3 regions of the Allosaccharopolyspora coralli genome follow, and region 2 is predicted to be linked to each of the others. Evidence: riboswitches for the same ligand, from Rfam matches in the RefSeq annotation. Region 2 holds a riboswitch; each other region holds the start of a gene.
What was found. A riboswitch is a leader RNA that binds a small molecule or an ion and turns the genes downstream of it on or off. The one in region 2 is predicted to bind thiamine pyrophosphate.
Positions count from the first base shown of each region.

Region 1: linked by a shared signal. The riboswitch ahead of GIY23_RS04165 (thiamine ABC transporter substrate-binding protein) and the one ahead of thiO (glycine oxidase ThiO) in region 2 are both predicted to bind thiamine pyrophosphate.
Region 3: linked by a shared signal. The riboswitch ahead of thiM (hydroxyethylthiazole kinase) and the one ahead of thiO (glycine oxidase ThiO) in region 2 are both predicted to bind thiamine pyrophosphate.

Region 1 covers NZ_CP045929.1:868,592-875,931, forward strand. Annotated here, with positions in the region: gene bioD (dethiobiotin synthase) at 1-703, shown strand, start outside; gene GIY23_RS04150 (FAD-dependent oxidoreductase) at 734-1,699, shown strand; gene GIY23_RS04155 (pentapeptide repeat-containing protein) at 1,700-2,503, opposite strand; gene GIY23_RS04160 (4a-hydroxytetrahydrobiopterin dehydratase) at 2,727-3,026, opposite strand; TPP riboswitch at 3,102-3,209, shown strand; gene GIY23_RS04165 (thiamine ABC transporter substrate-binding protein) at 3,248-4,306, shown strand; gene GIY23_RS04170 (ABC transporter permease) at 4,282-5,919, shown strand; gene GIY23_RS04175 (ABC transporter ATP-binding protein) at 5,919-6,974, shown strand.
Region 2 covers NZ_CP045929.1:444,512-451,851, forward strand. Annotated here, with positions in the region: gene GIY23_RS02120 (GntR family transcriptional regulator) at 1-435, shown strand, start outside; gene GIY23_RS02125 (S1 family peptidase) at 613-1,749, shown strand; gene GIY23_RS02130 (S1 family peptidase) at 1,975-3,090, shown strand; gene thiE (thiamine phosphate synthase) at 3,322-3,993, opposite strand; TPP riboswitch at 4,086-4,194, shown strand; gene thiO (glycine oxidase ThiO) at 4,186-5,256, shown strand; gene thiS (sulfur carrier protein ThiS) at 5,253-5,453, shown strand; gene thiG (thiazole synthase) at 5,455-6,231, shown strand; gene GIY23_RS02155 (FUSC family protein) at 6,493-7,340, opposite strand, start outside.
Region 3 covers NZ_CP045929.1:1,211,675-1,219,014, reverse strand. Annotated here, with positions in the region: gene GIY23_RS05810 (coiled-coil domain-containing protein) at 1-15, shown strand, start outside; gene GIY23_RS05805 (hypothetical protein) at 72-539, shown strand; gene GIY23_RS05800 (polysaccharide pyruvyl transferase family protein) at 923-2,056, shown strand; gene tenA (thiaminase II) at 2,044-2,763, opposite strand; gene thiD (bifunctional hydroxymethylpyrimidine kinase/phosphomethylpyrimidine kinase) at 2,793-3,590, opposite strand; gene thiE (thiamine phosphate synthase) at 3,587-4,201, opposite strand; gene thiM (hydroxyethylthiazole kinase) at 4,198-4,974, opposite strand; TPP riboswitch at 4,968-5,068, opposite strand; gene GIY23_RS05775 (hydroxyacid-oxoacid transhydrogenase) at 5,243-6,517, opposite strand; gene GIY23_RS05770 (hypothetical protein) at 6,724-7,340, shown strand, end outside.

The DNA of each region.
Region 1 (7,340 bases), 420 kb from region 2:
CGGCGGCGAGGTTCTGGTCGTCACCGGAACGGGAACCGGCGTCGGCAAGACCGTCGTCACCGCGGCTCTCGTGAGCCTTGCGACGTCCGAGCGACGTGTCGCGGTGGTCAAACCGGTGCAGACCGGTGTCGCGGCCGACGAGGACGGCGACCTCGACGAGGTGCGACGGCTGGCCGGACCGGTCACGACCGTCGAGCTCGCGCGCTACCCGGACCCGCTCGCGCCCGCGACCGCCGCGCGGCGCTGCGGACGATCTCCCGTCCGCCCGGTGCGGATCGCCGAGGCCGTACGCGAGGCCACGGACGAGCACGACCTCGTGCTCGTCGAGGGAGCCGGTGGTCTGCTCGTGCACTGTGACGACGACGGCGGCACCCTCGCGGACGTGGCAGCGTTGCTCGACGCTCCCGTCCTCGTCGTGGCCGCCGCAGGGCTGGGGACGCTGAACTCGACGGCACTCACCGTCGAGGCACTGTCCGCACGAGGACTCGGCTGCCCCGGTGTCGTGATCGGCTCGTGGCCGCACGAACCGGACCTCGCGTGCCGCTGCAACCTCGTCGACATGCCGACAGTGACCGGCAGGCCGCTTCTCGGGGCACTGACCGAGAACGCAGGCACGTTCCGCCTGGACGAGTTCCGTGCCCTCGCCCGGGACGGCCTCGCTCCTGAACTCGGTGGACAGTGGGAGCCGGGCGGCGAGTGGTAGGGACGCTGCTCCCGCGCTAGCGTGCGCACCGTGACCACCGCACCGCCCGCCGTGCTCGTCGTCGGCGCCGGAGTCCAGGGACTGACCACGGCCACGGTGCTCGCCGAATCCGGTGTCGACGTCCGGGTGCGCACCGCCGAAGCACCCCGCGACACGACCTCCTCCGTCGCCGCCGCGATGTGGGGCCCGACCTTCCTGCAGCCGACCGAACGAGTCACGGGGTGGACGCTGGATTCGCACGCGGCGTTCACCGCGCTCGCCGACGAGCAGGACACCGGTGTTCGCATCGTGGGCGGCCGCGTCGCCGCACGAATCGACCTCGGTGACGAGATACCCGACGAGGCGCGCGCCGTGTCCGACCTCGCCCCGTGCGCGCCGAGCGACCTACCCGCCGGATTCGTCAGCGGTTACCGGATGTCCGTGCCGCTCATCGACATGCCTGGCTACCTGGAATACCTCGTCGACCGGCTCGTGCGCGCGGGAGGACGTCTGTCGCTGAGTCCGGTGTCGACGCTGCGTGCCGCCACCGAGGACGCGCCGATCGTCGTCAACTGCACCGGTGTCGGGGCACACGAACTCGTCGGTGATCCCCAGGTGCGGCCCGTGCGCGGACAGCACGTGGTGGTGCGCAATCCTGGAATCGAGGAGTACTTCATGGAGGTCGGCCCGGACGATCGCTGGGCGGGGATCTTCCCGCACGGCGAGCGTCTGATCCTCGGTGGCGACGCTCGTGAGCACGACTGGAACCGCGAGTCCGACCCGGTCTCCACGTCCGGGATCCTGCGTCGCTGCGCCGCGATCGACGACCGTCTCGCCGAGCCGGTCGTCCTCGACGTGATGGTGGGCCTGCGACCCGGACGCCCGGCGGTGCGACTGGAAATCGAGGACTACGAGGGAGCGCGGATCGTGCACAACTACGGCCACGGTGGTGGTGGCGTCACGCTCTCGTGGGGCTGCGCCCACGAAGCCGCAGCGCTCGCGGCCGCCGCGCTGTGATCAGCGGCGCCAGTGCGCAGGCCGTGTCAGGGTGTCCGGGATCGTCGTCGCGGCGTTCCCTCGTGCGGCTTCCAGCTGCGGCTGGGTGACGAACAAGCCGGTGTCCAGACGTGCGCCGCGTACGTCGGCCGCTCGCAGGTCCGCGCCGAGCAGATCCGTCCGATACAGGCTCACCTCGCGCAGATCCGCCCCCAGCAGGTAGCTACCGCGCAGGCTCACCCCGCGCAGGTCCGCCCGCCGGAGGTTCCGGCCGATCAGGTCGGCACCGACCCGGTCACGCCCCGAACCACGCGCGCCCGCCCGCGCGGACTCGCTGACTTCGTCCAGCACCGGACGGACCCGCTGGCGGTACGCGGCGATGTCGAAGGCGGCGAGCGTGTCGGCGCCGGCCCTCGTCGCGTCCTCGCAGTCTCGTGCGGCCGTCCGAACCGACTCGCGCAGTGGACCGTCCGGCACCAGCGTATCCGCCTCGGCGAGGTACCAGAGCAGCTCGTGCAGCTGACGCATCAATGCGAACACGGCGAACATCGAGTTCGCGGTCGATGCGTCGTCCCGCCAGGTTCGCCCGCCGAAGGTCACCTGCGTGACGTGCTGGCCCGCTCCGAAGCAGTCGAACACCGCACAGCCCGGGAACCCCTCGTCACGGAGCCGGTCATGGATGCCGCAGCCGCAGTCGGCCAACAGGTTGCGGCACGGTTGCCCGGCGGGCTTGTCAACGGCGAAATCGGCCGAAGCCGCGAACGCGGGCGCGACGCAGCACAAACCCGCGCACGAGCCGCAGTCCGCCCGCAGTTCCCGGCGCATCCGCACCCCTCCGATCGTGGAACACGATCAGGATAAACAGAAGGCCGTGCCTGCGGGGGCTAGCGGAACCTCAGCCCCTCCTCGCCGCGGGATCGATTTCGTGAGAGGGCGTCTCGGAACTGGCATGTGTGCCCGTAGGGCACGCCTCACAGGTGACCAGCCGCGGGGGCTCCGAACTGGCGCGACGGTCCTGGACCACCCACCCAAGTTCCCAGATGCCTGCTTAGGAGCCGGACAAAGTGTCCACGACGCCGTCGATCTCCTGGGCCATCGACACGTCCTTCTGGGTGATGCCGCCCTCCGAGTGCGTGGAGCACGAGAACCGAAGCTCGCGCCACCGGATGTCGATGTCCGGGTGGTGGTCCTCCTGCTCGGCGATCTCGGCGATCCGGTTCACCGCCTGGATCGCCTGCGGGAAAGACGCGAGCTTCGCGGTCCGGACCAGGGCGGTGCCCTCCTGGGTCCAGTCCGACAGGTGGTCGAGGGCTGCCTGGATCTGGTCGTCGTTGAGCAGAGACGTCATGACCTCATGGTGGTACGTGATCGTCGATCGCGCGACCTCCCGTCGGTGGGACGTGCACGCCCGGGCCAGTAGACTGCGCCGCGCCACGGGAGTCCGGTCCGCCGGACTGAGAGGAGGGCACGCCCTCGACCGTCCGCACCTGATCCGGATCATGCCGGCGCAGGGAGGCGAACACGATCAGCCCGGCCAGGGGCTCGCGTGGCGCGACCCCGGGAGGATCGTTGTACCGCTCGTTACCCCGTACCGCTGTTCGTGTCGCCGTCTGCGCCGCCGTGGCCCTGCTCGCCGCGGGATGCTCGCTGGTCGCCGCGCCCACCGCCACCGACGAACGGACGGTCACCGTCGTCGCACACGACTCCTTCGTGCTCGACGAGCAGGTCAAGGCCGATTTCGAGGAACGCAGCGGGATCACTCTCGAGGTCCGGACGGTCGGTGACGCCGGTGCGCTCGCCAACCAGCTCGTGCTGTCGAAGGCCGCACCGCTGGGCGATGTCGCTTACGGCGTGGACTCGACCTTCGCGTCACGGCCGCTCGACGAGGGCGTGTTCGTCCCACACGAGTCGCCCGCGACGCAACGCGGTCCGCAGCGTTATGCGCTCGACCCGCAAGCGCGGCTCACCGCCGTCGATGTCGGAGACGTCTGCGTCAACATCGACCCCGCGTGGTTCGCCGAACGCTCGATTCCGGAACCGCGGACGCTCGCCGACCTCACCGACCCGCGCTACCGCGACCTGTTCGCCGTGCCCGACCCGAAGACCTCCTCACCGGGACTGGCGTTCCTGCTCGCCACCGTCGCGACCTTCGGTGAACCCGGTTGGCAGGACTACTGGACGAAGCTGACCGCCAACGGTGTCGAACTCAGCGCGGGCTGGGAAGAGGCCTACAACCAGGAGTTCTCCGGTTCGGCGGGACAGGGGCCGAAGCCCATCGTGCTCTCCTACGCCTCGTCGCCGGCGGCCGAGGTCGGTGCGGACGGAACTCCGCGCACCCGCGCCCTGCTGGACACCTGTTACCGCCAGGTCGAGTACGCGGGTGTGCTGGACGGAGCGAAGGACCCGCAGGCCGCGGCGGAGGTCATGGACTTCCTGGTGTCCCCGGAGTTCCAGCGGACCGTGCCCGAGCAAATGTACGTGTACCCGACGGTCGAGGGGGTCGCGCTCCCGGACGGCTGGGAACGCGCGGCGCCGCAGCCTGAGCAGCCTGCAGAGCTCCCCGCCGAGCAGGTCGAGCAGAACCGTCAACGCTGGATCGAGCAGTGGCGCGCGCTCGTCCGGGGGTGATCGACCCGCCGAACCGGGTAGGCGGTCACCGGCTGTTCGTGGCGGTGGCCGCGACGAGCGTGCTCGGGTTCCTCGCGGTGTTCTTCGCCTGGCCGGTCGTCGCGATCATCGGCCTCGGCGTCGGCGGCGACCTCCTCGGCACCTTCGCCGAGCCGTCAACGGCGCGACTGGTCGGCTTCACCCTCGGTCAGGCCGCGGCTTCGACCGTGGTGGCGCTGCTCGCCGGGATGCCGTTGGCGTTCGTGCTCGCACGCGTCGCACTGCCCGGTAAAGCGGTGATCCGGGCGCTGGTGACGGTCCCGTTCGTGCTGCCGACGATCGTCGTCGGGATGGCGTTTCGTGCGGTGTTCGACGTCGACGGCGCGGCAAGCAGTGCCGTGGCGATCGTGCTCGCCAACGCGTTCTTCAACGTCGCCGTCGTCGCCCGCACCGTCGGAGGTTTCTGGTCGCATCTGGACAGACGCGTGGAGGACTCGGCGCGCACCCTCGGGGCGAGTGGTCTTCGCGCATTCCGGTCCGTGACGCTGCCCGCGCTCGCCCCGGCGATCGGCTCCGCCACGGCCGTGGTGTTCCTGTTCTGCTCCACGAGTTTCGGCGTGGTGCTGGTGCTCGGGGGAGGGTCGCTGCGCACGCTGGAGACCGAGATCTACCTGCGCACGGTGGAGTTGCTCGACCTCTCCGGTGCGGCCGCGCTCTCGCTGATCCAGCTCTCAGCGGTGGTCACCGCGCTCGGATTGGCCTCTTTCGCCCGCAAGCGACGGGAAAGTGCGCTCCGCCTGCGTCGAGCGGACGAAGCGATTCGGGCGCCGCGAGGGCGTGAATGGTGGGTCGTCGGTGTGGCGGCGTCCGTGCTCGCCGCGTTGCTCACGCCCATCCTCGGGCTGCTCGTGCGCTCGGTGTCGGGCCGGAACGGATGGACATTCGACGGCTACCGGGCCCTGTCCGGAACCGGCGCGGACGGCACACTCGAAGTGTCCGGATGGGAAGCAGTGTCGCAGTCCCTGCGCACGGCTGCGGACGCGACGTGGATCGCGATGCTGCTCGGCCTGTTGGCCTCGATCGTGCTGGTCAGCGTGCGGCGACGGTCAGCGGAGGCGATGGACGCGGCACTGATGCTGCCGCTGGGAGTCTCGGCGGTCACCATCGGCTTCGGTTACCTCGTGACGCTGCACCTGCTTCCCGGTGACCTGCGGACCTCGCCACTGCTCGTCCCGTTCGCCCAGGCTCTCGTCGTCACGCCACTGGTGATTCGCACGGTGCTGCCGGTTCTGCGCGCGATCGACCCACGGCTGCGCGACGCGGCCGCGACGCTCGGCGCCGGGCCGTGGCGGGTGCGGTCGGCGATCGACCTGCCGCTGGCGTTGCGTTCGGTGTGCGCGGCGGCAGGATTCGGGTTCGTCGTGGCGCTCGGCGAGTTCGGGGCGACGAGCTTCCTCGCCAGGCCGGACACCGCGACCCTGCCGGTGGTGATCGCGCGGCTGCTCTCGCGACCCGGCGAGTCGAACCTGCAGATGGCCTACGCGGCGTGTTCGTTGCTCATGGTCGTCACGGCGCTCGCGGTGATCGCGATCGAGAGCGTCCGCGTCCGTACTCACGGCGTCGAGGAGTTCTGATGGCTCTGGGCCTGCACGGAATGAGTGTCCACTTCGGAGAGAAAACGGTGTTGTCCGAAGTGGATTTAAAGGTTCCGGACGGCGAGGTGCTCGCACTGCTGGGGCCGTCCGGGTGTGGCAAGTCGACGCTGCTGCGGGCCGTGGCGGGGCTCGAGCGACTTCAGGCGGGAATGGTGTGCTGGAACGACCGCGACCTCGCTCCGGTGCCGGTGCACGAACGTGGGTTCGGCATGGTCTTCCAGGACGGCCAGCTGTTCCCGCACCGCGACGTCGCGGGCAACGTGGGCTTCGCGCTGGCGATGCGCGGAGCCGATCGTCGGCGGCGCGCGGAGCGGGTCGCCGAACTGCTCGCGTTGGTCGGACTGGGCGGCTACGAGCGTCGCCGCGTCACCGACCTCTCCGGTGGTGAAGCACAGCGGGTCGCGTTGGCCCGCGCGCTGGCGGGAGACCCGCGGATGCTCCTGCTGGACGAGCCGCTGTCCGCGCTCGACCGGGCGCTGCGGGACCAGCTCGCCGTGGACCTCGCCGGACTGCTCGCGCGCGCAAGGGCGACGACGATCGTGGTCACCCACGACCACGACGAGGCGTTCACCCTCGCGGATCGGGTCGCGGTCATGGCCGACGGCCGGGTCGTCCAGGTCGACACCCCGTCACGGCTGTGGCAGCGGCCCGCCGACGAGCGAGTCGCCCGATTCCTCGGCTGCTCGACGATTGTGCCCGCGAGCCTGCACGAAAGTCGCGAAGGTCGGGACACCATCGCCACCTGTGTGCTCGGCAGCGTGGCGGTGGCGGAGAACGGCGCCGATGCTGCTGCAAGCACGGTTCGGCTCGGCCTTCGCGCGGGTGGGCTTCGTGCCGTCGCCGGGAACGACGACGATCGCGCCCCGATCGTCCGGCAACGCCTGCACCGGCATGACCATGTGCGGCTCGTTCTGGACGTGCCGGAGATGGGAGAGGTCGAGGCCGTCGCCCCAACCGGAACCGCCCCACACGTGGGCGACCACGCCACGCTGACCCTGGACCCCAACGGCGTAGCGATCATCAGCGACGGGTGAGGGGTGTTCCTCGCAGAGGCTCTTGCTTGGCGGGTCGGGTGGCGGAACCTCAGCGCCCTCCTCGCTGCGGGATCGATTTCTTGAGTAGCGGCCTACGCTGCGAAATCGCTGTCCTCGCGAGGAGGGCGCTGAGAACCCGCGGGTGGTCGGGCTGCGTGCGTGGTGACCGCGCAGCGGCTCCGCCGCTGACAAGAGACGACGACCGCTCATTCCGGGTTGTTCTCCCGCCACCTTCGCAGACCGACCACCGGCGGGTTCTCACCTCGCGGCCGGCGAGGACAGCGTCGACGTGGCGTAGGGCGCTACTCGATGTCGAGGATCCCGGAGCCGACCGCGAGGTGAGGTTCCGCTACGGAACCACCCACG
Region 2 (7,340 bases):
TCGCGGCTGCTCGACATCGTCGAGGAACCGGCGGACGAGCAACTCGCCCGACTGCTCGGGGTCGGAACGGACGGCATGGTGCTGCGGATGCGCAGGCTCCGTCTCGCCGACGGCGAGCCGATGGCCATCGAGACCACCCATCTGCCGCTGCCCCGTTTTCGCGGCCTCGGTGCGCTGCTCGCCGCGGGCGGATCCCTGTACCGACTCATGCAGGAGCGCTTCGACGTCGAACTGGGCCACGCGGACGAAACCATCGAGACCGCGCTCGCCACTCCCGAGGAAACCGAGCTGCTCGGTGCGGACACCGGGTTGCCGATGCTGTTGCTCTCGCGGCACGTGTTCGACGCGGGTGGAACCACGGTGGAATGGGTCCAGGCGCTCTACCGCGGTGATCGCTACAAGTTCGTCGCCCGCTTGGACCCGCCGCACGGCTGAACGGGTGACCCGTTCACAGTCGAGCCGCAACGCTGTGCCCTGCTGAAACCCGATTTCATTGCCGTTTGTATTCCCGGCGTCCACATTTGAGCCGATTGGCGGCTGTGCGGTGTGAACGGCGGCTGAACACTTGCTGTTCTCCGGGTGGTGATCCACCCCACACAAGAGGAGAACGGAATGGCACGAAGATTCGTAGTCCGAGCGGCTGGGACCGTGATCGTGGCAGCCGGAACGGTGGCGGCATTGACCATGCCCGCGACCGCCGATCAGTCGTCGGAGACCTCGACGACCATCCCCGTCGAGCCCAGTCGGCTGCAGGCCATGCAGCGCGACCTCGGCCTTACCCCGCAGCAGGCCGAACAGCGCCTCGCCGGCGAAGCGAAAGCCAACGCCGCAGACGCGGCCCTGCGTGACTCGCTGGGCGCGGCGTTCGGAGGTTCCCATTTCGACGCCGAGACGAACCGACTCGTCGTCGGTGTCACCGACGCCGGCCGGACGAACGAAGTCCGCGCAGCCGGTGCGGACGCCGTGGTCGTCGACGACAGCAAGCGGGAACTCGACGCCACCGCCGATGCGCTCAGCCGCCACTCCGACGCCGCCTCCGACGGTGTGACCGGCTGGTATGTCGACTCGAAGAGCAACCAGGTCGTCGTGACCACCGCCGTCGGCACCGCCGCTGAGGCGGCCGAGTTCGTGCGCTCGTCCGGTGCGGACACAAGCAGCGTCGACGTCGTCGAGTCGGCCGAATCCCCCCGCACGTACGCCAACGTCTACGGCGGTGACGCGTACTACATGGGCTCGGGTGGCCGATGCTCGGTCGGTTTCGCGGTCAACGGCGGCTTCGTGACCGCCGGGCACTGCGGCACCACCGGAACCAGCACCAGCGAGCCCTCGGGCACGTTCGCGGGCTCGTCGTTCCCGGGTGACGACTTCGCCTTCGTCCGGATCACCGCGGCCGACGTCACCCAGCCGCTGGTCAACATGTACAACGGCCAGGGCCGCGCGGTGTCCGGCTCGCAGGAGGCCGCCGTCGGCGCTTCCGTATGCCGTTCGGGCTCCACCACCGGGTGGTACTGCGGTTCGATCCAGTCGAAGAACCAGACCGTCCGCTACCCGCAGGGCACGGTCTACGGCCTGACCCGCACGAACGTGTGTGCTGAGCCTGGCGACTCCGGTGGCTCGTTCATCTCCGGCAACCAGGCCCAGGGCATGACCTCGGGTGGTTCCGGAAACTGCAGCATCGGTGGCACGACGTACTTCCAGCCGGTCAACGAAGCGCTCAGTCGTCTCGGCGTGAGTCTCAAGACCTACTGAGTCGTCCTCCGCACGCTGACGACAGGTCGGGCCGCGCCGTGATCGGTGCGGCCCGACCCTACTTCGGTCGGAGGTCGGCTCGGGCGCGAGCGATCGGCTCCGGACCAGGTCACGACCGTCCGGTGTCGGAAATGCGCCAAAACGAACCTGTGTTCGGAATCACAGGTGATGATGCTGTCTACCGCTTGGGATGGAGGGCCATCCCGACCGAAGTAGGGAGACAGCATGAGGCGCAGACTCGCGGCCCGCCTGGCCGGATCGGTATTTCTGGCGGCGGGCGTCGTAGGGGCGTTCACCGTGCCCGCGACAGCGAACCCCACCGAGACCATGCCGCAGGGCGCGCTCGACGCCATGCAGCGAGACCTCGGCCTCACCGCCGACCAGGCCGAACAGCGCATCGCCCAGGAAGCCGTCGCGAACGACGCCTTCGCGACACTGAGTTCCTCGCTCGGACAGACCTACGGCGGGTCCCACTTCGACGCCGCGACGGGCAAGCTCGTCGTGGGGGTCACCGACCAGTCGGCGTTCGACCAGGTCCGCGCGGCCGACGCCACTCCCGTCCTCGTCGACGACAGCGAACGGCACCTCAACGCGACCGCCGACGCGCTCTCCGCCGCGGCCGACCGTCAGCCCGAGGGCGTCACCGGCTGGTACGTCGACCCCGCCAGCAACCAGGTCGTGCTCACCACCGCGTTCGGTACCGCCGCCGACGCCGCAGGCTTCGTCGAGTCCTCCGACGCGGACGCCACCTCCGTCGACGTCGTCGAGTCCGCCGAGCAGCCGCGCCTGCTGGAGGACGTGATCGGCGGCAACCCCTACTTCATCGGGAGCGGATCCCGGTGCTCGATCGGGTTCTCCGTCGAAGGCGGTTTCGTGACCGCGGGACACTGCGGTTCGACGGGTGATTCGACCTCGCAGCCCAGCGGCACCTTCGCCGGATCCTCGTTCCCCGGCGACGACCACGGCTACGTCGAGGTCAGCTCCGCGACCCCGGTTGGTCAGGTGAACGACTACTCCGGCGGCACCGTCGCCGTCGCCGGTTCGCAGGAATCCGCGGTCGGCTCCTCGGTCTGCCGTTCCGGTTCCACCACCGGCTGGTACTGCGGCACGATCGAGGCCACCAACCAGAGCGTCAGCTACCCGCAGGGCACGGTGAACGGCCTCGTCCGCACCGACGTCTGCGCCGAACCCGGCGACTCCGGCGGCTCGTTCATCTCCGGCGACCAGGCCCAGGGCATGACCTCGGGCGGGTCGGGGAACTGCAGCCTCGGTGGCACCACGTACTACCAGCCCGTCAACGAGGCGCTGGACGTCTACGGCCTCACCCTGGTCACCGGCTGACGACCGGGTGAGAGGTCGCGTGGGTTGATCTGCGCGGGTGGTTCCGTGGCGGAACCTCAGCGCCCTCCTCGCTGCGGGATCGGTTTCTCGAGTAGCGGCCTACGCTACGAAACCGCTGTCCTCGCGAGGAGGGCGCTGAGAACCCGCGGGCGGCTGGGCTGCGTACGTGGTTACTGCGCAGCGGCTCCGCCGCTGACGAGACACGATGACAGCTCATTCGACCAGGAGTTCTCAGGACAGAGCGGCGCGTAGGGCTTCAGCAGCCGCAGCCGGGTCCTCGGCTTCGGTGATTGCGCGGACGACGACCGCGCGCTGCGCGCCCGCCTCCCGCGCCTCGCTCACGGTGTCCAGATCGATCCCGCCGATCGCGAACCACGGTCGGCCGTGGCCGGAGTGCTCGGCGGCGTGGCGCACCAGGTCGAGTCCGGCCGCGGGACGGCCCGGTTTCGTCGGGGTCGTCCACACCGGACCCGCGCAGAAATAGTCCACACCGGACTCCGTGGCCGCCGAGTCGGCTTGCGCCACGTCGTGCGTCGAACGGCCCACGACGATCCGATCTCCCACGACGCGCCGGGCGAGCCCCACCGGCAGGTCGTCCTGCCCCAGGTGCAGGACGTCCGCTTCGACGGCCAGCGCGAGGTCGGCGCGGTCGTTGACCGAGAGCAGCTTGTCGTGCCGCACACACGCCTCCGCCAGCACCTCCAGCGCGGCGAGTTCGTGGCGCGCCTCCAGCGGCGCCCCGTGCGGCGACTTGTCCCGCAGTTGAATGATGTCCACGCCGCCCGCGAGTGCCGCGTCGGCGAACTCGGCGAGATCGCCCCGCTCGGTCCGTGCGTCCGTGCACAGATACAGCCGGGCGTCGTCGAGGCGGGCGCGAATTCCGTGACCGTCCAGTCCTGGCATGGTCCACAGCCTAGGACCACTCGTGCGCTCGAACCGGTGGCGGTGGGTCACACCGAAGGCTGACGGACGTGCTCCCGGTCGGTACGGTGAGAAGTGGTCCGCACGGGAGTCCGGAGGAACCGGACTGAGAGGGGGCTCACCGCCCCGACCGTCGAACCTGATCCGGGTGATGCCGGCGCAGGGAGCAGGGAAGTGTCGCAGCAACGTTCGCACCGGGTCGCCGTCGTCGGCGGTGGCGTCGTCGGCCTGTCCGTGGCCTGGCGCGCCGCCTCGTCGGGGTCTCGCGTTCGCCTGGTCGACCCGGCCGTGGGCTCCGGCGCGTCGTGGGTCGCGGGCGGCATGCTCGCGCCGATCGCCGAAGCCTGGCCCGGGGAAGAAGAGCTGCTCACGCTCGGTGCCGATTCGCTCGCCCGGTGGCCCGCCTTCGCCGAGGACCTCGCCGCGGACTCCGGTCGCCCGTCAGGGCTTCGCCGCGACGGCACCCTCGTCGTCGGTGTCGACAGCGCCGACCGGGCGGAACTCACGCGCCTCGAAGAACACCTGTCGTCGGTTGGGCGCACCGTCACGCGGCATCCGGGCCGTGAGCTTCGCCGACTCGAACCCGCGCTCGGTCCGGCGGTCCGGGCGGGCCTCGAGGTTCCCGGCGACCTCGCCGTGGACAATCGCGTGACGCTCGCCGCGCTGCGGGACGCGTGCCGGGCACGCGGCGTCGAGTTCGTCGCCGAATCGGCCCGCGCCGTCTCACCCGGCACGGTCGAACTCAACGAAGGGTCGCTGACCTGCGACGTCGCCGTCATCGCGTGCGGTGCGCACTCCGGCTCGCTGCATCCGAAACTCGACGGCAGGCTCCGGCCCGTCAAAGGCGAGATCCTGCGGCTCCGGCACCGGGGCAGCGCCCTGCCGCCGCCGCGCCGCACCATCCGGGGTCCCGTGCACGGCAGGCAGGTGTACCTGGTGCCGCGCGACGACGGGATCGTCGTCGGCGCCACCCAGTACGAAGTGGGGTTCGACACCGATGTCACCGCAGGCGGTGTCCGGGACCTGCTCGCCGACGCCGAGCAGCTCGTGCCCGGCCTCAGCGAGTACGCCGTCGACGAGGTCACCGCGGGCTTGCGCCCCGGCACCGACGACAATCTGCCGATCGTCGAGACCCTCGAGCCCGGCGTCGTCGCCACCACCGGCCACCACCGCAACGGGTACCTGCTCGCGCCGCTGACCGCCGAGACGGCGGTCGAGCTGCTGCAGGACGGAGGACGCACATGACCATCACCATCAACGGCGCCGACCACGGCGTCGAGGCGGACAGCAGCCTCGCGACGATCCTCGCCGCGTACGGCGTCGCCGAGAAGGGCGTGGCCGTCGCGGTCGACGGAGCCGTCGTCCCGCGCGCGTCGTGGCAGGACACGATCGTGCCCGACGGTGCCGCCGTCGAAGTACTCACCGCCGTGCAGGGAGGATGACGTGACCGGCATCGATCCGACCGAACCGCTGGTGATCGCCGGCCGGAAGTTCGACTCGCGGCTCATCACCGGCACCGGCGGGGCGTCGAACCTCGCCGTGCTCGAACGAGCGCTGGTCGCCTCCGGCACCGAACTGACGACCGTGGCGATGCGCCGCTCCGACGCCGAGGGCCGCAGCGGGGTGCTCGACCTGCTCGGACGACTCGGCATCGACGTTCTGCCCAACACCGCAGGCTGCCGGAGCGCCGCCGAAGCCGTCCTGACCGCGCGGCTCGCACGGGAAGCGCTCGAGACGAACTGGGTGAAGCTCGAGGTCGTCGCCGACGACGACACTCTCCTACCGGACCCGGCGGAGCTACTCGACGCCGCCGAACAACTCGTCGACGACGGGTTCGTCGTGCTCGCCTACACCAACGACGATCCGGTGCTGGCGCGGAAACTGGAGGAGATCGGGTGTGCCGCGGTCATGCCGCTCGGCTCGCCGATCGGGACCGGTCTCGGGATCCGCAACCCGCACAACATCGAGATGATCGTGTCCCGGGCGTCGGTGCCGATCGTGCTCGACGCCGGGATCGGCACCGCCTCCGACGCGGCACTGGCGATGGAACTCGGCTGCGACGCTGTGCTGCTGGCGACGGCGGTGACCAGGGCGAACGACCCGGAACGGATGGCTACCGCGATGCGTTCCGCCGTGCACGCCGGCCACCTCGCCGCGCACGCGGGCCGCATCCCGCAACGCTTCTGGGCCCACGCCTCCAGCCCCGACCGCGACACCTGACCCACCCACTCCCACACCTTGTGGACAAAGTCCGCTCTAAGCTCAGCGTTGTGCGGCCTGCGGTCGGGCATAGGGCGTCGACGGTTTCCCTTCCGCCTACGCAGACCGGCCACCGGCGGGTTCTCATCTCGTGGCTGGCGAGGACAGCGTCGACGTGGTGTAGGTGGCTACTCGATGTCGGCGATCCCGCAGCCAGCCGCGAGGTGAGGTTCCGCTACGGAACCGCCAACGCAGATCACCCCGCGACCCTCTCAAGACCACCTATCGGATGCGGTGGCGTTCGGGGCGGACGAAGGAAACGGTGTAGCTCTTCCACGGGTCGTCGTGGCCGAGGGCCCGGTCGATGGCCCCTCGCGCGTGCAACGCGTTCTCCAGCATCGAACTCGCCAACAGCTCGGTCGCCGGGGCGCTGCCCGTCGGCACGTCCGGAATACGCGCCTCGTGCTTGCCGCCGAGCAACGCGTCCACCGCCTGCAACGCCGGGGTCGCCACGGCGCGCTCCTTCTCCGGCCGGAACGCGAGCGAGGCCACGTCCTGGCGCAGCGCGTCGAGCGCGATCGCCGCATCCCGCGTCGCTTCCCGATCCTCGGTCTCCGCGGCCGTGCCGTCGATCAACGCAGGCATCCCGAGCAAGTCCTGGGTACGGCGCAGCGCGAGGACGTGCGCGGACTGGAGCGCCTCGCGCAGGTCCGCGCCCCTGCCGGCGGCACGAACGCTGCGCAGCAACTCCGAGACCGCCCACACCGTCGAGCGCACCGAGCCGCGGACGTTCGGCACCACGCTGCCCGGCAGCACCAGGTAGCTCACGTAGCCGACGATGAGCGCGATCGCCGCGCCGACCGCCGTGTTCCCCGCGAAACTGATCGCCACGTTCGCCAGCGGCCGTCCGAGTTCCATCGCCTGATGGACGACGGTCACGGTGATCAGGGCGCCGAGCAGCACCTGATAGTCCGAGCGCATCCGGTCGGCGCGCAGCATCATGCCCATGATCACCAGCGGAACGAACAGGAACGTTCCCGGTACGAGCGTGATCACGACAGCGAGAGCGACGACCCCGAGCACGGCGCCGCCGGTGCGTTCCAGCGCGCCCGTCATGCTGTCGCGGGCGG
Region 3 (7,340 bases), 770 kb from region 2:
TCCCGCCGCAACTGACGCGGCCGGGTGGCCGGAAGATTCGCACGCACGGAACGGATCGGAGAGTCCTCCCCATGACGCTCGCGCAGTCCTCGACCGTCGGCTACGACCTGCTCATCCTGTCCTTCGTGGGCGGTTTCGCCGTGGCCACGCTGATCTTCTGGCCACTGCTGCACCGGGCCCACCAGAACCGGACCCGCTCCGCCGCCGCGTCGGGGCGGCACCATCTGCGCAAGCCCGTCCGCAGCGGCTCGACAGCGGTGGCCAAACTGGGCGGCGCGGACGGCGAAACCTCAGCGGATGCGGCGCCTGCCGGGGCGCCGGACTCTGCGACGGCCCCGGCAACCGCCACGGCGGCCTCGACCGACTCCTCACTCGCAGACGCCGGAGCATCGGCATCGGAGGCGAGTCCGGAGTCCGTCGACGTGCCGCGGCAACCGACGTCCTCGGACCGCTTCCGCGAGCACCACGCGGCGCAGTTCGAGCACACGCGTTCCCGCATCGCCAGGCTCCGCGACGAGCTCAGCGAGAACGCTCACTGACCGCCCGCGAACCCGCACGAGCACCGAGCGAACGGCACTCTCGCTCCGTCTGATGGGGCGAAAGTGCCGTTCGCCCCGCCCGATGAGGCGAAAGTGCCGCTCACCCCGCCCGATGAGGCGAAAGTGCCGCTCACCCCGCCCGATGAGGCGAAAGTGCCGCTCACCCCGCCCGATGAGGCGAAAGTGCCGCTCACCCCGCCCGATGAGGCGAAAGTGCCGCTCACCCCGTCTGATGGGGCGAAAGTGCCGTTCGCTCCGTCTGATGGGGCGAAAGTGCCGTTCGCTCCGTTTGGCGGGCGGGGCGTGGCATGAGGGGGTGGGGTCGGCGGTGCTAGTTTCGGCGCGATGCGCGCGAGCGGCGCGCCGACCGGCAGGAGCGACCAGTGACGAACAGGACCCCTCCCGAGCGGCGGCTCTACCTGATCACCACCACCGGTCACCCGAACTACGGTGACGAACTCATCACCGCCACCTGGCTCGAGCACCTCGCGACCGTCGCGCCGAACAGCGAGGTCTGGATCGACTGCCCGAACCCCGGCCCCAGCGAAGTCCTGCTCGGCCACCTGCACCCGAACGTGCGGTTCACCGACACGTTCTGGCGGCTGTGCTGGGAAGCACCGACGGACGGACCGTGGGACGTCGCCGCGTTCGTCCAGCACGCCGTCGCCGACCCCGGCCTGGCGCCACGGTGGGTCGCCGGGATCGAGGTCGCCGCCCGCGCGGACGTCGTCCACCTCGTCGGCGGCGGGTTCGTCAACGGCATCTGGCCCCGCCACATCGGCCTCATGGCGGCCGCGGTCGCGGCGGTCCGCCGCTCCGGCGGGCGCGCGGTGATGACCGGGCAGGGGCTGTGGCCGGTGGCCGACGAAGCCCGCTCGCTGGTCCGCAACCTCGCGGCACAGTTCGAACTCGTGGACGTGCGCGACGAGCCGTCGGCCGAACTGATCGGCTCGCCGCACGTGCACTGCACCGGCGACGACATGTTCTTCGGCGTGAGCCCCGCGCTGTACCGCGACGACGACCTGCGCGACGTGATGGTGTGCGTCCAGTCGGACATGCTCGAGGTGACGGTCCCGTCGCTGGCGGGGTTCGTGCTGGACACGCTGCGTTCCTGGGGTGTGGGCCCGGACCGGGTCGGCTTCGTTGAGGGCATCCCCCGCGTGGACCGGGAAGTCTTCGCTCTCATCGAGCACGACCTGCCCGGCGCCCGCTTCTACCCGTTCTCCGAGATCATGGACCGCGGGTTGCCCGCGGCGGCCGGGCAACGCTGGATCTCCTCGCGGTTCCACGTGCACCTGATGGCCGCCGCCGCAGGAGCACCGGGCGTCGCGGTCTCGGTGAGCTCCGGGTACTACGCGAACAAGCACCGGTCCCTCGTCGAGCGGGGCTCCGGATGGACGCTCAACGAGGACCTGTCGCTGCCCGACGTGCCGACCTCCGGTGGTTTCGCACCCGCGACCCTCGACGACCTGCGCTCGCTCAAGTCCGCGCTGGCGGACAAGATCTACGGACGCTGACCGACCCACTGCACGGTCGGCCACTGCTCGAGTGTCCACGCACTGTTCCAGAACATCCACTCGTACTCGGTGGAACGCACGAACGCCGCTGTCATGCGCTCGCGGGTCTCGGGGGTGCTCGCGGCGGCAGCCTTGTCGGTGAGGTCGCGGGCGGCGAGCACGGCGTCGGCGAACTCGTCGTCGGCGTAGGTCTCGATCCACTTCCGGTACGGATGGTCGGTGAGGTCGCCTGCAGTGTCGAGAATGGTGCTGCCGACGTGCTGATACACCCAGAAGCACGGCAACACGGAGGCGAGCAGGACGGGGTACTCGTCGGTGAACGCACTCGCGCGCAGGAAGGACGTGTAGGCCAGACACGAGGGAGAGGTGACGGTTCCCTCCACTTCGGACTCGGCGAGCCCGAACTCCTCGACGTAGCCGGCGTGCAGTCGGCGTTCCTCGACGAGCGCCCCGTGTGCGCTGCCGGTGAGCACCGCCGCGTCCTCGGGGTCGGTCGCCTTCGTCGAGGCGGCGGCCAGTGCCTGCGCGAAACCGACGAGATACCGCCCGTCCTGCACGATGTAGAACACGAAGCGCTCGCGGTCGAGTGAGCCCTGGGTGAGAGCCATGTTGAACGGGTGACGCACGATCGCTTCACGCAGCGCCTTCGTCGTATCCCATGCTTGCTCGCAGAATCCGCCCGGGGACGGCGCCGGCAGCGTGCTCATCCTGTGTCCTTTCGTGCTCTGTTCGGGGGTCACCACCATTGGTGGAAATGGTGGACGGGGCCGTGGCCACGTCCGACGTCGAGCCGTTCGGCGGCGCGCAACGCGGCGGTCAGGTAGTCCTTGGACTCGCGCACCGCCGTCGACCAGTCGGGACGTTGCGGGCGCAGCGCGGCGATCGCGGCCGCGAGCGTGCATCCGGTCCCGTGGTCGTTGGTGGTCGTCACGCGCGGGGCGTCGAGCAGCTGCACGCCACCGTCCGCGCTCAAAAGGTCCACACTGGATTCTCCTTCGAGGTGCCCGCCTTTGAGCAGGACTCGTTTGACGCCGAGCCCGACGAGCCGTTCGGCCTGAGCGCCCATCGCGTCGGCGTCACGGACTTCCTGCTCCCCCAACAGGTCCGCGGCTTCCGGCAGGTTGGGCGTCACGAAGTCGACACGCCGGAGCAGTTCCTCACGCAGGACCTCGACGGCGTCGGGGGCGAGCAACCGGTCGCCGCTCTTGGCGACCATGACCGGGTCGAGCACCACGTTCGGCGGACGGTAGCGGTCGAGGACGGCGACCACGGCGCGGATCACGTCCGCGTTGGCCAGCATCCCGATCTTCACCGCGTCGACGCGCACGTCGTCGAGCAGGGTCACGAGCTGGGACGTGACGAACTCGGGCGGGAGTTCGTGCACTTCGGCGACGCCGGTGGTGGTCTGCGCGACCAGCGCGGTCATCACGGACATGCCGTACGCACCGTTCGCGGAGAACGTCTTGAGGTCGGCCTGCACGCCCGCTCCCCCGCTGGGGTCGGTTCCGGCGATGCTCAGCACGTTGGGGATCACTGGTGCACCTTTCGCAGGGTGGCCGCGGCGGAGCGCGGGTCGTCGGCGGCGCAGATCTCGGAGACCACGCACAGCCCGGCCACACCGGTCGCGGCGATCTCGGCCGCGTTGTCCGCGTGCACGCCGCCGATGGCGACGCAGGGCAGGATCGTGCGCGCTGTCAGGTCGCGGAGTCCGTCGAGGCCGAGCGCGTCCGCGGCATCGGATTTCGTCGGTGTCGCCACGACCGGGCCGACGCCCAGGTAGTCGACCTCGGGCGGAACCGCCTCGACTTCCTCCGATGTGGACACCGAATGGCCGAGCACCCGCTGTTGCCCGAGCACCGCCCGTGCCGCCTCGACAGGCAGGTCGGACTGGCCGAGGTGGACACCGTCGGCCCCGGCGGCGAGTGCGACATCGAGCCGGTCGTTGACCAGCAACGGAACACCGGTACCCCGCAACGCCTCGTGCACCGACACCACCAGTTCGTACAGCTCCCGCCCGGTGGCGGCGGGGTCACGGACCTGCACGACCGTGACCCCGCCGTCGACGGCCTCCCGCACGGTGCGGACAACCCCTCGGTGCCCGCACAGTGCGGTGTCGGTGACGAGGTACAGACTCCAATCGATCATGCGTCGCCGCCGATCGCGTGCAGCTCGTCGACGAACTCGACGACGAAACTGCCCGGTCCGCGCGCGGCAGCGCCCGCACGCTCGCCCGCTTCCGCGAACACCTGTGAGGCCGTGACCGCGGCGGACAACGGAGCGTCCGGGGTCACCGCGAGCAACGCGGCGGTGCTCGCCCCGAGCGCGCAGCCCATGCCGGTGATCTTCGCCATCAGCGGGTGCCCACCGGGCACCGCGACCGTTTCGGTGCCGTCGGTGACGTAGTCGACCTCGCCGCTGACGGCCACGACACAGCCGTTCTCGCCGGCGAACTTCCGTGCGGTATCGACTGCGGACTCGGAGCCTGCGAGCGATTCGACGCCCTTGCCGGAGCCGCCGTTTCCGGCGAGCGCGAGCACCTCGGCGGCGTTGCCGCGCACCACGGCCGGGCGGGACCGGACCAGGTCGGCCGCCAGTTCGGTGCGGTGTCGCAGAGCGCCGACGGCGACCGGGTCCAGCACCCACGGCGTCCCGGAGTGCTCCGCGCCGCGCACCGCCGCCCGCAGTGCACGGTTCCGCTCCTCGGACAGCGTCCCGAGATTGGCCAGCACCGCACCGGCCACACCGGCGAACTCGGCGGACTCTTCGGCGTTCTCCACCATCGCCGGTGACGCGCCGAGCGCCAGCAGCGCGTTGGCCGAGAACCCGGCGGCGACGATGTTGGTGAGGCAGTGGACGAGCGGCGCCTGCTCCCGCAGTGCGGCCACTTCGCGGGCGAACCCGCGTGCACGATCAGTCACGGTGGTGACGTCCCTCCGCTAGTGCGACCTAGGTCAGGTTCGACGGGTTTTTTCTCAGCCCTGGCCGGACGGCCGGGCACCCCGCGTCACACCGCCAACGTAGCAACTGAGGACGCCGTCGCACACCCTTGAAGGCGTGCGGGTGATCTGAATGGGCGTTCCGTGGCGAGTCTGCGTCGGCTGCGGTAACACGGTCGGCACAGTGCCGTTGATCGCAGCCTCGGAACCCGAGTCCACGTACCGCGCGGACGAGCCGCGTGAACTGCGATTACCAGTTCCGCAGTGAGTCGCGGAAGATCCTCGCGAGATCCTCGGAACCGACCGGGCGCGGCGCCACGCCCAGAAGCCGCTGCTGCTGCATCGCACCGTCCACGAGATCGGGCACGTCGGCTTCGTCGAAGCCGACCTCCGCGATCCCGTTCGGGATGCCGATGTCCTGCATGAGCCGTGTCAGCACGAACGGCAGCTGGTCCCGCGGGTCCTCCTGGACGGGAGCCTTCGGGTCGAGCAGCGCGGCGGCTCGCAGGTGCCGGTCGGCGTCCGTGGGAAAGGTGAACCGGAACGCGGCGGGCGCGGTCAGCGACACCGACTGGCCGTGCGGCACCATCGCCTCGTCCGGATACCCCGCCGGCCGGTAGTCCCGTACCCGCCCGGCGATCGGGTACGCGCACGCGTGCGGCACGTGCACCCCCGCGTTGCCGAACCCCATGCCTGCGAAGGTCGCCGCGAGCATCACGTCCTCCCGGGCGCGCAGCTCACCCCCGACGAGCACTGCTCGTCGGAAACTGCGTGCCAACAACGACAGCGCCTGCTCGGCCCACGAGTCCGACACCGGGTTCGACCCGCAGTAGGCGACCCGGTCCTGCGGCTGCTTGCGTGCGAACGCGGCGTAGGGGCGGGCGGTGTACGACTCCAGAGCGTGACACAGCACGTCCATCCCGGAGGCGGCCGTGACCTCAGGCGACAGCGTCATGGTCACGGTCGGATCGACGACCGCCAGCACCGGGCGCAACGACGGGTGACTGATCCCGGTCTTGACCTTCAGACCGAGGACGTCCATGACACACACCGGGGTGCTTTCCGAACCGGTCCCCGCTGTCGTGGGCACCGCGACGAGCGGTCGCAGCGGCTCGGTGATCTTGCGCCCCTCGCCGATCGGGGGGTTCACGTAGTCCATGAGCGTGCCCGGCTGGGTGGTGAGCAGGTTGACCGCCTTGGCGGTGTCGATCACCGAGCCGCCGCCGACCGCGACGAACGCGTCCCATCCGGTGCCTGCCGACTCAGCGGCCGCGACCAGACTCTCGTCGGTCGGTTCGACGTGGACCTGGTCGAAGAGTTCGGCGTCGAGTCCCTGCGCGGTCAGCTCTCCGACGATCCCGGCGGGCACTCCGGTGGCGGCGACACCCGGGTCGGTGATCACGAGAATCCGCCGCGCCTGGAACTGCCCGAGGTCGTGTGCGAGTTCGTCGACGGCACCCGTCCCGAACTTCAGAGGTGGAGCTCCCCAGGTGAACACGGACTCGGGTGCGGTGGTGGCCGCCATCGCTTTCCTCCCACGGACGAATGATCTCGGGCGCTGAGACGAACAGCGTGCTGGCCGACCGGCGGAACTGTCCAGGACTGATCACCCCGCCCACCCGGAGGAGTCCGGGCCGGCGGACGCAAGCCCCACACAGAGCGAGGGATCTCACACCGCGCGTACGGGCTCAGCCGGGGAGAAACAGGTAGCTCAGCTACTACAGTTGAGACATGGACACCTCGACCGACGGCCCCGTCTCCGCCCGCGCGCGATCCGCACACAAGCAGGATCCGGCAGGAGTATGGGCTCCTCTCTCCGGTCTCGCCGACGCCGCCGCCCAGGCCGCGTCGACCGGTTCGGTGGCGATCAGCCGTGGCTTCGACCGCACCAGCAGGGTGCGCGGCAAGGCGTTGCGCGACCTGCTCGTCGAACGCGGGGTGTCGGCCGTGGAGATCACACCCGCCCTCGGTAGCGAGCGCCTGCTCGCAGGCTGCGAGGTCGCGGCCGTGGTCAACCTCGTCGGCGACGGCTCGTGGCAGCCGCACCGGCTCGCCGCGAAGTTGCGCGCCCCGTTGTTCGTTCCCGGCGAGCGGACCGCGACGCTGGCGGGCGAGTCGGAGCGCGACGTCATCGGCGTCACCGCCGCCTCGTCGGGCGAGCGCGACGTCGCCCTGACCCGACTCGCGGTGCTCGCCGAAACCACCGACGGCAAGCTCGAGGTCACGCGGAACGGCGAAACCGTCACGATCGAGGGCGGCCGGGTCGAGGTCACGCTGCACGAGGGATCGCTCGACGTGCACCTCAACGGCGTCGGGGTCGAGGAGACCTTCGCGGCCACCGAGATCGG